DNA from 4 places in the Streptomyces sp. NPDC002754 genome. Region 4 is predicted to be linked to each of the others. Evidence: riboswitches for the same ligand, from Rfam matches in the RefSeq annotation. Region 4 holds a riboswitch; each other region holds the start of a gene.

Evidence for each region. Region 4 has a riboswitch for cyclic di-AMP ahead of ACWD2L_RS17655 (M23 family metallopeptidase). Riboswitches for the same ligand answer to the same signal wherever they lie in the genome.
Region 1: it holds a riboswitch for cyclic di-AMP, as region 4 does, so the genes downstream of both, ACWD2L_RS15295 (C40 family peptidase) here and ACWD2L_RS17655 (M23 family metallopeptidase) in region 4, are expected to answer to the same signal.
Region 2: it holds a riboswitch for cyclic di-AMP, as region 4 does, so the genes downstream of both, ACWD2L_RS35805 (transglycosylase family protein) here and ACWD2L_RS17655 (M23 family metallopeptidase) in region 4, are expected to answer to the same signal.
Region 3: it holds a riboswitch for cyclic di-AMP, as region 4 does, so the genes downstream of both, ACWD2L_RS32820 (M23 family metallopeptidase) here and ACWD2L_RS17655 (M23 family metallopeptidase) in region 4, are expected to answer to the same signal.

The regions. Positions count from the first base shown of each region.
Region 1 covers NZ_JBSFVM010000005.1:278,863-282,375, reverse strand. The annotation lists gene ACWD2L_RS15305 (NlpC/P60 family protein) at 1-129, opposite strand, end outside; gene ACWD2L_RS15300 (hypothetical protein) at 424-777, shown strand; gene ACWD2L_RS15295 (C40 family peptidase) at 813-2,009, opposite strand; cyclic di-AMP (ydaO/yuaA leader) riboswitch at 2,017-2,155, opposite strand; gene pcrA (DNA helicase PcrA) at 2,399-3,513, shown strand, end outside.
Region 2 covers NZ_JBSFVM010000033.1:73,890-77,402, reverse strand. The annotation lists gene ACWD2L_RS35815 (cytochrome P450 family protein) at 1-244, shown strand, start outside; gene ACWD2L_RS35810 (transglycosylase family protein) at 388-1,416, shown strand; cyclic di-AMP (ydaO/yuaA leader) riboswitch at 1,597-1,755, shown strand; gene ACWD2L_RS35805 (transglycosylase family protein) at 1,760-2,485, shown strand; gene eno (phosphopyruvate hydratase) at 2,794-3,513, shown strand, end outside.
Region 3 covers NZ_JBSFVM010000026.1:74,059-77,571, forward strand. The annotation lists gene ACWD2L_RS32815 (PP2C family protein-serine/threonine phosphatase) at 1-885, shown strand, start outside; cyclic di-AMP (ydaO/yuaA leader) riboswitch at 1,165-1,309, shown strand; gene ACWD2L_RS32820 (M23 family metallopeptidase) at 1,321-2,373, shown strand; gene ACWD2L_RS32825 (aldo/keto reductase) at 2,508-3,461, shown strand; gene ACWD2L_RS32830 (PrsW family intramembrane metalloprotease) at 3,455-3,513, opposite strand, start outside.
Region 4 covers NZ_JBSFVM010000007.1:112,828-116,340, reverse strand. The annotation lists gene ACWD2L_RS17660 (GntR family transcriptional regulator) at 1-604, opposite strand, end outside; gene ACWD2L_RS17655 (M23 family metallopeptidase) at 828-1,628, opposite strand; cyclic di-AMP (ydaO/yuaA leader) riboswitch at 1,642-1,803, opposite strand; gene ACWD2L_RS17650 (M16 family metallopeptidase) at 2,043-3,410, opposite strand; gene ACWD2L_RS17645 (M16 family metallopeptidase) at 3,428-3,513, opposite strand, start outside.

The sequences.
Region 1 (3,513 bases), on a different contig from region 4:
CTCCGCGTGCGCCGCCCCGCCGTCGAGGGCGGTGACGGTGGCCGCGGATGCCAGGGCGAGGGTGGCCGCGGTGCGGGCCCTACCAACGCTGAGCGAACGCGGTCGGGGCTTGCGGTGCGCTGCCGGCACAAAGTCCTCCTCTGGGCGGCCGTCCGAAACGCACGGCCCCCGGTCGCGCGTCCGGCGGCGGCCCGCACAGGGGGAGCGGGTCGCCGCCGGACCTTTCTCGGCGGTGGTGTCCGACTGCCGCCCCTGGCCCGGGCGGCGGTGGGGAGCCGGTCACCTGAGCAAGGACGCTAAACCTCGGCGTAACGGGTTGGTGGCCGATTGTTCGCAACTGGCCCATTTGTTACGGGCGGTGACAGAGGGTGACCGTCGGGGCTCCGAAGTGGCCCGAAACGGGCCCAAGTAGGCTCCGGCCCCATGGACGTACTCATCAACATCTTCGTCGGTCTGCACATCATCGGCATCGCCTCGCTGCTCGGCGGCTTCCTCACGCAGATGTCGGCGATGAAGGAGGGCGCGGCCCGCTTCAACAAGGCGATGCTGCACGGCGCGCTGACCATGCTGGTGACCGGCGTCGCCCTGGTCGGCCTCAACCAGGCCGACGGCTCCACCGTCAACAACATCAAGATCGGCGTGAAGCTCGCGGTCCTGATCGTGATCCTCGGCATCGTCTACGTGAAGCGGGACGAGGAGAAGGCCGAGAAGGGTCTGTTCGCGACGGTCGGCGCGCTCACCGTCGCGAACATCTTCATCGCGGTGCTCTGGACCTGATCACCGGCATCGTCAGAGTCACAGGCGTGGTGGGCTCAGGCCGGGCGCACCACGCTGTGGATCGACGACGTGCCGTCGTAGTAGATCGACTCCTCGCGCACGACCGCACCCGGCTTCGGCGCGTGCACCATCATGCCGTCGCCCATGTAGAGGCCCACGTGGCTGATGTCGTCGTAGAAGAACACCAGGTCACCGGGTTGGATGTCGGAGAGCGGCACCGTCTTGCCGATCTCGACCTGGTCCCAGGTCGTCCGCGGCAGCGAGATCCCCGCGGACTTCCACGCCGCCTGCGTAAGGCCCGAGCAGTCGTACGAGTCCGGGCCCGTGGCGCCCCACACGTACGGCTTGCCCTCCTGTGACTTGGCGAACGCCAGCGCCTGCGCGGCCTTCGTGGCGTAGGAGGCGTCCGATGAGCCCGACGAACCGGAAGAGGACCCCGAGGAGCCGGAGGACGAGCCGGAAGACTGCTCCTGCTCCTTCGCCTCCTCGGCCGCCTTCCGCTTCGCCGCCTCCGCGGCCTTCTGCTTGGCGGCCAACTCGGCGGCCTTCTTGCGGGCCGCCGCCTCCTTGGCCTTCTCGATCGCGGCGAGCCGCGCCTTCTCCTCGGCGGTCAGCTCGGCCAGCAGCTTGCGCGCGTCGGAGAGCTTCGTCTGGACGGTCTCCTTCGTCGACCTCAGCTCGGCCTGCGAGTCGGTGAGGTCCTGGAGGCTCGACTGCGCCTCGTCGCGCTTCTCGGCGATCTCGCGCGCCTGCCCCTGATAGTCGTCGATCGACTTCTTCTGCTCACTGGTGAGCCGGTTCATCAGCTGGCGCTGCGAGAAGTAGTCCTCCGGGTCGTCCGCGAGGAACATGGTCGCGGTGTCGCTGACACTGCCCGAGCGGTACTGCTCGGCGGCGTATCTGCCGAGCTTCTGGCGGGCCGTGTTCATGTCATCGGTGCGCTGCGCGACATCGTCGAGGAGCTTGTCGACCTGGGTCTTCTTGGAGTCGGTCCGCTCCTTCGCGCCGTTGTACTTCTGGGTGGCGACCTCGGCCTGCCGGTACAGGGTGTCGACCTTCTGCTGGACCTCTTCGAGGCGCGGCTTCGACGACGGCTGCGCGGGCGCGGCCTGTGCCGTCTGCGAGAGCAGGGCCACGGAGGTGAGGGCGGCGGTCGTGATGCCGACGGCCGGGGTCGTGCGAAGGCCGCCGGTGATCCGGGAACGGCTGCGGGGCTTACGGTGCGACGCCAAGGCAGGCGACTCCTTCCGTCGTCCGCCTACCGGGTTAGCTGTCGGGTTCGGGCGTCGTACGTGGAAGGCTGCCCTACGGTCGGCTGACCGATTCACCCCAAGGTCGGTTGGGTCCCCGGTTCCCTGCCTTGCGGCGTACGGAACTCAGCGGGGGCTGCCCGTTCGCCGCGACATCCGCGGGCGGGGGGACGGGCTGCCCGGCTGAACCGTAGCCAACTCGTGTGGCTGCTGTGAAGGTTGATGTTCGATATGCCCGATACATTTTCGTGATCTCTTGCTCCGGGCCCCCTCGGATTTCCCTCCGGGCCCGCTCGGATTTCCCTCCGGGCTCCCTCGGATTTTGAAGGGGGCCGCGGGTTGTCAGTGGGGCCGCCTAGACTCGTGGAGCGATGAGCAGCCTCTTTGACGACAGCTTCCTGACCGGCCTCCAGAACAGTGCGGCGGAGCCCCCGCCCCCGCCCCCGGACCCCGAGTACGACGACGGGGCCCCGGAGCCGATGCCGGAGGGGCTGTTCGGCGTGCCCCCGGAGCGGGACGCGCACTACCGGGACGGCGCCCCCCGCCCGGTCCTCGACTCGGCCTCCCTCCTCGAGGGGCTGAACGAGAACCAGCAGGCGGCCGTCGTGCACGGCGGCTCCCCGCTGCTCATCGTCGCGGGCGCCGGTTCCGGCAAGACCCGCGTCCTCACGCACCGCATCGCGTACCTGCTCGCCGAGCGCGGAGCACACCCCGGCCAGATCCTCGCGATCACGTTCACGAACAAGGCCGCGGGCGAGATGAAGGAGCGCGTCGAGGCCCTGGTGGGCCCGCGCGCGAACGCCATGTGGGTCTCCACGTTCCACAGCGCCTGCGTCCGCATCCTGCGCCGCGAGAGCAAGAAGCTGGGCTTCACGTCCTCCTTCTCGATCTACGACGCCGCCGACAGCAAGCGGCTCATGGCGCTCGTCTGCCGCGACCTGGACCTGGACCCGAAGAAGTTCCCGCCGAAGTCCTTCAGCGCCAAGATCAGCAATCTCAAGAACGAGCTGATCGACGAGGAGGACTTCGCGGGCACGGCGGCCGACGGCTTCGAGAAGACCCTCGCCCAGGCCTACCGGATGTACCAGGGACGGCTCCGCGAGGCCAACGCCCTGGACTTCGACGACCTGATCATGACGACGGTGAACCTGCTGCGCGCGTTCCCCGACGTCGCGGAGCACTACCACCGCCGCTTCCGCCACGTCCTCGTCGACGAGTACCAGGACACGAACCACGCGCAGTACGCGCTGGTCCGCGAGCTGGTCGGCCCCACCGAGGGGGAGGAGGCGGACCCGGCGGAGCTGTGCGTCGTGGGTGACGCGGACCAGTCGATCTACGCGTTCCGTGGCGCCACGATCCGTAACATCCTGCAGTTCGAAGAGGACTACACGAACGCGACGACGATCATGCTGGAGCAGAACTACCGCTCCACGCAGACGATCCTCAGCGCGGCGAACGCGGTGATCGAGCGCAACGAGTCGCGCCG
Region 2 (3,513 bases), on a different contig from region 4:
CGACAACCAGCACCTCGGGTACGGACACGGCATCCACTACTGCCTCGGCGCCCCGCTCGCGCGCCTGGAGGGACAGGCCGCCCTCGGCACGCTCCTGACGCGCCTCCCGGACCTGCGACTTGCGGTGGAACCTGACGATTTGCGGTGGCGTGGCGGGCTCATCATGCGTGGACTGCGCACGCTCCCGGTGGAGTTCACGACGCGTCAGAACCCCGCCGGAACTGACGGGCCGTCAGCAATGTGACATTCACGTGATCTTCGCTGCATCGACTTGTGACAGGCGTTCGAGTGCAGCTACGTTCACGGATCATCGCGACACATGCACAACCCGCACCACTTGCACCACCCGTCGCGCGTAGCAGCATCAGTCTCGCGAAAGGCAACCGCATGCTCTCCGGGAACGGTCGACACCGTCGCCCCCGCCAGGCCCCTGCTCTCGTCGTCGCCGCCGGAGTCGCCGGCAGCGCCATCGCGATCCCGCTGTTCGCCGCGAGCGGCGCGAGCGCCGCGACCACGCAGGCGTGGGACAAGCTCGCCGAGTGCGAGAGCGGTGGGCAGTGGAGCCTGGATGCCGGTAACGGCTACTACGGCGGCCTCCAGTTCACGCAGGAGAGATGGGAGCAGTACGGGGGGCTCGACTACGCCCCGCGTGCCGACCAGGCCAGCCGCTCGCAGCAGATAGCCGTCGCCGAGAAGGTTCTTGACGCCAAGGGTGTGAGTGCCTGGCCGATGTGCTCGCTCACCGCGGACCTCACCAAGGGCGACGACTCGGCGGAGGTCGATCCGGGCGTCTCCGCGTCGCCGCAGCCGTCCGAGTCGGCATCCGATTCCGCGTCCGAGCCGTCGGACACCGATGCCGACAACAAGTCGGACGACGACGCCGACAAGGCGGGCTCCACCGATTCAGCCGATTCGGGAGACAAGGGTCACGACGGCGGTGAGGGTTCCGACGCGTCGGACGAGCCGTCGGCCGACCCCTCGCGCGATACCTCCGGTAGCAGCGCCGAGGGCTCCCCGTCCCCCTCAAGTGACAAGTCCCACGCACCTTCTGACGGCGACGACACGGCCTCCTCCTCCTCCGAAACGGCCTCGCCGTCCGCCTCCCCCTCCGGTGACGGTGACGGTGCCGCGTCGGACGACGCCACGGCGGGCCGCCACCGCGGAGACCGTGCCGGTGACGACGGTTCCGACTCCCGTACGGGAGAGGGGCGTCACGCCTCGCGTGACGAGAAGCGCGGCGACGACACGTACGAGGTGCACGCCGGCGACAACCTCTGGGACATCGCGAAGGCTCAGGACGTGCACGGCGGATGGGACGCGCTCTACGAGCGGAACAAGGAGACGGTAGGTACCGACCCAGACCTCATCCTTCCTGGTCAGAGCCTGGATCTTGGGGACGGATCGGGCAAAAGGTAGCGGGAGTTCGGGCCGTTTGAGGGGGCTTTGTCCGATGTCGATCGAGTGAGACATGGGTCTCAAAGCCCCTGATCGACTTTGAAATCGGACGGATCGACCGCTTACGTTCGTGACCGCTCGCTTCAGCGGGCCCCGATGGACGTCACGCCGAATCCTGCCAACGTCCGTACGGGAACAGTCGACGCGTAAGCGCCGTAGGCAGGAGCGGGGGACCCAGGTAAGCCGCCCTTCCGGGAGACCGGACGGGCTTGGGGTTAAGCAGCGCACAAGGATGCGTCTGCCGGACACTCACTGGTCCGAACCCGACAGCTCACCTCGCAGGCGTCGGTGAGGAGATATCTCCATGCTGTTTTCCGGCAACAACAAGCACCGCCGCCCCTCCAAGGCCGTTCGCGTCGCCACGCTCGGCGGAGTCGCCGCTGCCGCCGTCGCCGTGCCGCTGATGGGTGCCGGTTCGGCCTCCGCCGCGACCACGTCCGAGTGGGACCAGGTCGCGCAGTGCGAGTCCGGCGGCAACTGGTCCACCAACACCGGCAACGGTTTCTACGGTGGCCTGCAGTTCTCGTCCTCCACCTGGTCCGCCTACGGCGGCTCGCAGTACGCCTCCACCGCCGACCAGGCCTCCAAGGCGCAGCAGATAGCCGTCGGCGAGAAGGTTCTCGCCTCGCAGGGCAACGGTGCCTGGCCGAACTGCGGCTCGGGCCTGTCCTCCACCCCGAACGAGGGTGGCGCGGACGACTCGTCCTCGCAGCAGCAGGACACCCAGAGCACGCAGCAGCGTGCCGACCGCTCCGAGCAGCGCGAGCAGCCGAAGCAGGAGGCCCCGAAGCAGGCGGCCCCCAAGCAGGAGGCCCCGAAGCAGGCGGCTCCGAAGCAGGACACCGTCACCACCCCGACCGGTAACAAGGTCGAGAAGGGTGACGGCGAGTACAAGGTGAAGACCGGCGACACCCTCAGCAAGATCGCCGAGGCGCACGACTCGAACTGGCAGAAGCTGTTCGAGAAGAACAAGGACATCGTCAAGGACGCGGACCTGATCTACCCGGGTCAGCAGCTGCACCTCAGCTAAGACCGTCCGGCCCCGCGCAGGGGCCACCAGGCCCGCACAGGGCCACCAGGTACGGGCTCGGCATCGGCGGACGCCGAGCCCCGCCGCACCCCGTCCCCACGGGCCGCTCACTTCGGCGACCTCCCTCCCGGCGCAGCCGGGAGGGAGGTCGCTGTTTTTGTTCCGTTAAGGAACATTTCGCTAACGGCGTTGTCCACAAGACGGGCGTTCGGATGGCCGATGCCCTCGGGCCGGTTACGCTCGGGGATGCGGGACCCGTTGTCCGACGGTGCCCGCAAAGCTTCGTCACATCCCAGAAGGAGATGCTCGTGCCGTCCATCGACGTCGTCGTAGCCCGGGAAATCCTGGACTCCCGAGGCAATCCCACGGTCGAGGTCGAGGTCGGCCTCGACGACGGGAGCACCGGCCGTGCGGCCGTCCCGTCGGGTGCCTCCACCGGTGCCTTCGAGGCCATCGAACTCCGCGACGGTGACCCCAACCGTTACCAGGGCAAGGGCGTCGAGAAGGCCGTCCTCGCCGTCATCGAGCAGATCGGCCCGGAGCTCGTCGGCTACGACGCCACCGAGCAGCGCCTGATCGACCAGGCGATGTTCGACCTGGACGCCACCGACAACAAGGGCTCGCTCGGCGCCAACGCCATCCTCGGCGTCTCCCTCGCCGTCGCGCACGCCGCGTCCGAGGCGTCGGACCTGCCGCTCTTCCGCTACCTGGGCGGCCCGAACGCGCACCTTCTCCCGGTGCCGATGATGAACATCCTGAACGGTGGATCCCACGCGGACTCCAACGTCGACATCCAGGAGTTCATGATCGCCCCGATCGGCGCGGAGTCCTTCTCCGAGGCCCTGCGCTGGGGCGCCGAGGTCTACCACACGCTGAAGAAGGTCCTGAAGAGCAAGGGCCTGGCCACGGGCCTGGGCGACGAGGGCGGCTTCGCCCCGAACCTGGGCTCGAACCGTGAGGCCCTCGACCTGATCCTCGAGGCCATCAAGGAGGCCGGCTACGTTCCCGGCCAGCAGATCGCCCTCGCG
Region 3 (3,513 bases), on a different contig from region 4:
GTTGCGATCACCGCCGTGCACCTGCGCTTCACGGAGAACCTCGACTCCGTGTTCGTCACCGAGGTCGTGACCGTGGCCACCGTCTGCGTCCTGGCCTGTGTGATCAACCGGATCGTGTACCGCGGTTACGAGCAGCTGGCCTCCGCCCGCGAGATCGCCCAGGCCGCGCAGCTCGCGGTGCTGCCCCGGCCGCCCCAGCGGCTCGGCGGCTTCGTGATCGCGGCGCGCTACGAGGCGGCGCAGGCCGGCGCGTTCATCGGCGGTGACCTGTACGCGGTCCAGGACACTCCGCACGGCATCCGGATCATCGTCGGCGACGTACGCGGCAAGGGCATGGGCGCGGTCGCCGCGGTCGCCGTCGTCATCGGCGCGTTCCGGGAGGCCGCCGAGCAGGAGGGCTCCCTGGAGGCCGTCGCCCAGCGCCTGGAGCGGGCGCTGGCCCGCGAGGGCACCCGGCGCAGCGGCATCGACGACTTCGAGGGCTTCACCACGGCCGTGCTCGTCGAGATCCCGCACGGCGTCGAACTCGTCCGCGTCCTCAACCGCGGTCACCCCAGCCCGCTGCTGCTGCTCGGCGACGGCACCGTACGCGCACTCGACCCGTGCCAGGCGGCGCTGCCGCTCGGCATGAGCGAACTCGGCAGCTGGCCCGACCGGGCCGTCGAGGCGGCGTTCCCGTCCGCGGCCACGCTGTTGCTCTACACCGACGGGCTCTCCGAGGCGCGCGACCCGAGCGGCCGCTTCTACGATCCGGCGGCCCGGCTCTCCGGACGCGTCTTCCCCGGACCCGATGAACTCCTCGCGGCCCTCGCCGTGGAGGTGCGCGCGCATACCGGCGGCGGGACGAAGGACGACATGGCGCTGCTCGCCGTGCGGCGGGGCTGAGGGGCGGGGCTGTTGGGCGGGCCCGAGTTTCTTGATCGTTGTTACCTGTGGTAGCCGACCGTAGTCGAACGGCGCCGCTCCGCATAACAATTGACGCACCATCACTTGCGCGGACGTTTGCGAGGCTCTGCCAACTCGCCCCGATCCGCCCGCTCGTGTCCCGATAAGTCCTGGCCAGAGTCGTGAACGATCAGTGGGAAGCGCTTGGAATTATTGTCTGCTGTCTATTAACGTTCGATAACGCAGCGCGGTCGTCCCAGCCGTCACAAGAGACAGCTCCGTGCGCACACGCTTAATCCCGCAAGGGAACCGGGGAACCATCAACTTGGGGTGAATCGGACATCGTTGAAGCTCGCGATGTCGGTAGGAGACCTTCCTGCTCCGAACCCGTCAGCTAACCCGGTAGGCGAGAAGGAAGGAAAGGAGAGCGCCCCCGTGGCGTCGAACCGGCCTGCCCCAGACTTCTTCTACGGACCCGAAGACGACTTCGGCGTCGAGCAGGAGACCTGGGAGGAGTGGAATCCCACCGAGGAGTCCGTCTCCCCCGTCCGCGGCAGGCATCGCACAGCCCGCCGCCGTGGTGGATTCGCTCGTAGCTCCACTGTTCTCGGCGTCGGCGTGGTCGCCGCCGTCGGTGCGGGCGGCATCGCCACCGCACAGGGCGGCAAGCCCGCGGTCCACATATCCATGCCCGACCTGTCGGCGGTCAAGGACTCGCTGCCCGCGGCCAAGTCGCTGCCGGGCGTGGGCTCGTTGATGTCCGACGGCTCGGACTCCGATTCCGACTCCGGCGCCACGGCCTCCCCGCTGAGCGGCGCCGGTATCACCCAGGCCGAGGCCGCCGACGGGCAGACCGGCGCGGGCGAGGCGCTGCGGGCCCGCATCATGCAGCAGGCCGAGACGCAGCAGGACGCGGCCGACGCCACCGCGAAGCAGGCCGCGGAGGAGGCCGCCGCGAAGCAGGCGGCCGTCGAGGCCGCGGCCAAGCAGGACGCGGCCAAGGCCAAGGAGCTCGCCGAGAAGAAGAAGGCCGAGGCGGAGGCCCGCCGCAAGGCCGAGGCCGAGCGCCTCGCCAAGCTGGCCAAGAGCTTCAAGCTCCCGGTCGCCTCGTACACGCTCTCCGGCACCTTCGGCCAGCCCGGCTCCATGTGGTCCTCCGGGTACCACACGGGCCTCGACTTCGCCGCCTCCACCGGTACGCCGATCCGCGCCATCCACTCCGGCACGGTCACGGAGGCCGGCTGGGCGGGCGCGTACGGATACCGCACGGTGCTCACCCTCGACGACGGCACCGAGCTGTGGTTCTGCCACCAGTCCTCGCTCAATGTCAGCGCGGGCCAGAAGGTCAGCACCGGCGATGTCATCGGCCGCGTGGGCGCCACGGGCAATGTCACCGGGCCGCACCTCCACCTGGAGGTCCACCCCGGCGGGCAGTCCACCGGCGTCGACCCGGCGTCGTGGCTGCGCGAAAAGGGCCTCACGCCCTGAACACGTGAACTCCGGCGGTCCTGGCGCTCACCCCCCGACGTCAGGGCTGCCGGTTTGCCCATTCCTGGGTCTCTTGAGGCGATTTTCGGCGCGGTCGCGGAATACCGTATTCCGTACGGGTGTTGAGTCGGGGCATGACTTCCTCTCCTTCTCTGCGCAAGCTCGGCACCTCCGACCTCGAGGTCTTCCCGCTGTCCCTGGGTGGCAACGTGTTCGGCTGGACCGCCGACGAGGCCACGTCCTTCGAGGTGCTCGACGCGTACGTCGCCGCGGGCGGCAACTTCATCGACACCGCCGATGTGTACTCGGCGTGGGTGGACGGCAACCGGGGCGGTGAGTCGGAGACCGTCATCGGCAAGTGGCTGGCCTCGCGCGGCCGCCGCGACGACGTCGTCATCGCCACCAAGGGCGGCCACCACCCGGAGTTCCAGGGCCTGTCCGCGGCCAACATCAAGGCCGCGGCCGACGCCTCCCTGAAGCGCCTCGGCACCGACCACATCGACCTGTACTACACGCACTACGACGACCCCGAGGTGCCGGTCGAGGAGATCATCGGCGCCCTTGACGAACTGGTGAAGGCGGGCAAGGTACGCCACATCGCCGCGTCGAACATCTCCGCGCAGCGCCTCCAGGACTCCCTCGACCTCTCCGACCGCGAGGGCCTCGCCCGTTACGTCGCGCTCCAGCCGCACTACAACCTAGTCTCGCGCGACACGTACGAGGGTGAGCTGCAGGACGTCGCCGCGCGCGCGGGCCTCGGGGCCGTGCCGTACTACGCACTCGCGGCCGGCTTCCTGACCGGCAAGTACCGGGCGGGCGTCAAGGTCGACAGCGCGCGGGCCGCCGGTGCGGGCAAGCACCTGGAGACCGAGCGCGGGCAGAAGGTGCTCGCCGCCCTCGACGAGGTCGCGCAGGCGCACGACGCCGAGATCGCCACGGTCGCCCTCGCCTGGCTCGCCGCGCAGCCCACGGTGACGGCGCCGATCGCGTCCGCGCGGAAGGTCGAGCAGCTTCCGGGGCTGCTCGCGGTGGCGGACGTGGAGCTGACACAGGCGGAGCTCGACCGGCTCACGGCGGCGTCTCAGTAGCGGTACGGGTTGTCGTAGGTGTACGCGGTATATGTGGTGTAGGCGGGGTGCT
Region 4 (3,513 bases):
CGGCGGCCGCACGCTCCGCGTGCAGGGTGGTCAGGGCGCGGGCACGCTCCGCGTCGCCCCGCGCCACGGCGTCGACGATGGCACCGTGCTCGGCCCAGGACTCGGCCGGCCGGGCCGGGCTCTCCACGGCGTACATCCAGGCGATCTTGTGGCGGAGCTGGGTGAGCAGGGTGATCAGGCCAGGGCTGCCCGAGGCCTGGGCGAGCGTCTCGTGGAACCAGCTGCCGAGAGAGCGCAGATCCTCGCTCTCACCCCGCCGGGAGCGCTCCTGCCCCAGCCTGACCAGGCCGCGCAGCACCTTGAGGTGGGCCTCGGTGCGGCGCTGCGCGGCGCGGGCGGCGCCCATGGGTTCGAGCAGCATGCGGATCTCCAGGAGGTCGGCCGCCTCCCGCTCGGTGGGTTCGGCCACGCACGCGCCCGCGTGCCTGCGCGTGACGACGAACCCCTCCGCCTCCAGGGTGCGCAGCGCCTCACGGACAGGCACGCGCGAGACCCCGTAGCGACGCGCGAGCAGTTCCTCGGTGAGCCGGCCACCGCGCTCGTAGACGCCGGCGACGATGTCGTCGCGGATCGCTGTGCATACCGACTGTGCGGGAATGCGCATGACTCGGCCTCCGCCTCGATGCCCGCGATACGCGGTCGATTGACACCCGGTCAAGCGCGAATGGCACGCGGCCGGAACGTTTACCCCGTGACTCTATTCCACCGGACTTGAATTTCCGACGAGGGGACTGAATCCGGGGATATTTTTTGGACATCGCGACCCCACGCACGCGAAAGCCCCGGCTCGGTGAGCCGGGGCTTTCGCGTGCGTGGGGTCTTGCGGGTCAGACGTTCACACCGTGCTGGCGCAGGTACGCGACGGGGTCGATGTCCGAGCCGTAGTCGGGGCCGGTACGGGCCTCGAAGTGGAGGTGCGGGCCCGTGACGTTGCCGGTGGCTCCGGAGAGGCCTATCTGCTCGCCGGGGGTGACGTCCTGGCCGACGGAGACGCCGATCGAGGACATGTGACCGTACTGGGTGTACGTACCGTCCTTCATCTTGATCACGACGTTGTTGCCGTACGCGCCGCCCCAGCCGGCCTCGACGACGGTGCCCATGCCGACCGCGTGCACCGAAGTGCCGCTGGAGGCGTGGAAGTCGATGCCGGTGTGGCTTCCGGAGGACCAGAGTCCGCTGCCGGCCTGGTAGGCGGTGGAGACGTACGAGCCGGAGATCGGCGACACGAAGCTGTTCAGGCGCTTGCGCTCGGCCTCGCGAGCGGCGCGCTCCTTGGCCTCGCGCTCCTTCTCGGCCTTCTCGGCGGCCCGCTTCTTGGCCTCCGCCTCGGCCTTGCGCTTGGCCTCCTCGGCCTTCTTCTTGGCCTCGGCCTCGGCCTTCGCCTTGGCGGCGGCCTTCTGCTGCGCGGTGGCCTGCGCGTCGATCTGCTCGGCCAGGGAGTCGCCGATGGCGACGGCCTGCGTGAGGCCGTCGTGCGGCGCTGTCGCGGTGTCGGCGGCGAGGGCGGGAGCGGCGAGGCCACCCACCACGCCCGTCGTGGTGATGGCGGCGACGCCCGCGAACTGAGCGGTGGTGCGCGTCAGGCGGCTGGGACGGCGGTGCTTCCCGGTGGCACGGGTGAACCCCATGAAGTGGCTGGTCCTTTCCTTCCTTCTCGCCTACCGGGTTAGCTGACGGGTTCGGAGCAGGAAGGTCTCCTACGGGCCCCTCCCCTTGCGGGAAGAGCGCCCGATTCACCCCAGGGACTTCGGTGGGTCCCCGGCTCCCCTGGCTCGCACCACGGGGACTCGGCGATGACTGTCCGGTGTCGCGGGCGCGACGTACGTCTGGCGAACAGCCGGAGGGAACGCTAAGCGGGGCGTCTTTGAATCAACAAACAGAACCCGACTTTTGTAGCGCACGCCACAGGGCAGACAGGCAACCACTACGCCAATACGGACATTTGGGAACGTGTGGTGATTGGGGGTGATCGTGACCGACACCACGAAGCCCCGGCTGCCGGGAGCGGCGCCGGGGCTTCGGACGTGCCGCGGGAGACGAACTCAGCCCGCGACCACAGTGACCTCGCCGATACCGAGCGCCTTCACCGGCTCCTCGATCTGCTCGGCGTCGCCCACCAGGATCGTCACCAGGCGGTCCGCGGGGAACGCGCTCACGACGGCGGCCGTGGCCTCCACGGTGCCCGTGGCGGCCAGCTGCCGGTACACCTGCGCCTGGAAGTCGTCCGGCAGGTGCTGCTCGACCTGGTCGGCGAGGGTGCTCGCGACGGCCCCCGCGGTCTCGAACTTCAGTGGGGCCACACCCACCAAGTTCTGTACGGCGGTGTCCCGTTCGGCGTCCGTGAGCCCCTCGGCCGCGAGCGTGCGCAGGACCTTCCACAGGTCGTCGAGCGCGGGCCCGGTGTTCGGCGTGTCCACCGAGCCGCTGATGGCGAGCATCGCGGCGCCGCTGCCGTCGGGCGCGGAGCGCAGCACCTGGGCGAAGGACCGCACTCCGTAGGTGTAGCCCTTCTCCTCGCGCAGTACGCGGTCCAGGCGCGACGTGAGAGTGCCGCCCAGGCAGTACGTGCCGAGGATCTGCGCGGGCCACACACGGTCGTGCTTGTCCGGTCCGACCCGCCCCATGAGCAACTGCGTCTGCACAGCGCCGGGGCGGTCCACGATGATCACGCGGCCGGTGTCGTCGGCGACGACCGGCGGCACGGGGCGCGGCTCCGCGGTGTCGCCCGTCCAGGCGCCGAGCGTGTCGGCGAGCAGGGCGTCCAGGTCGACGCCCGTCAGGTCACCCACGACGACGGCCGTCGCGGCGGCGGGGCGTACGTGCCGGTCGTAGAAGGCACGCACGGCCACCGCGTCGATGGCCGAGACGGTCTCCTCGGTGCCCTGGCGCGGGCGCGACACGCGCGCGTCGGCCGGGAAGAGCTGCTTGGAGAGCTCCTTGGCGGCGCGCCGGGCCGGGTTGGCGCTCTCGTGCGGGATCTCGTCCAGCCGGTTGCGGACGAGGCGCTCGATCTCGCTGTCGTCGAAGGCAGGGGCGCGCAGGGCGTCGGCCAGGAGGGTGAGGCCCTTGGCGAGCCGGGAGGCCGGCACTTCGAGGGAGGCACGGACGCCGGGGTGGTCGGCGTGCGCGTCCATCGTGGCGCCGCAGCGCTCCAGCTCAGCGGCGAACTCCTCGGCGGAGTGCTTGTCGGTGCCTTCGTTGAAGGCCCGCGCCATGATCGTCGCGACGCCGTCGAGGCCCTTCGGTTCGGCGTCCAGCGGCGCGTCCAGGTGCACCTCCACGGCGATGACCTGCTGGCCGGGCCGGTGGCAGCGCAGCACCGTCAACCCATTGGGGAGCGCGCCGCGCTCCGGGGCCGGGAACGCCCAGGGCTTGGGCTCGCCCGCCTGCGGCCGGGGGTGGAAGTCCATGTTCGCGAGCTGCTCGGTCACTGGCCCGCCTCCTCAGCGTTCTCGGCGTTCTCGGTGTCGGCGGGCGCGGTCGGCTCGTACACGAGGGACGCGCGGTTGTCGG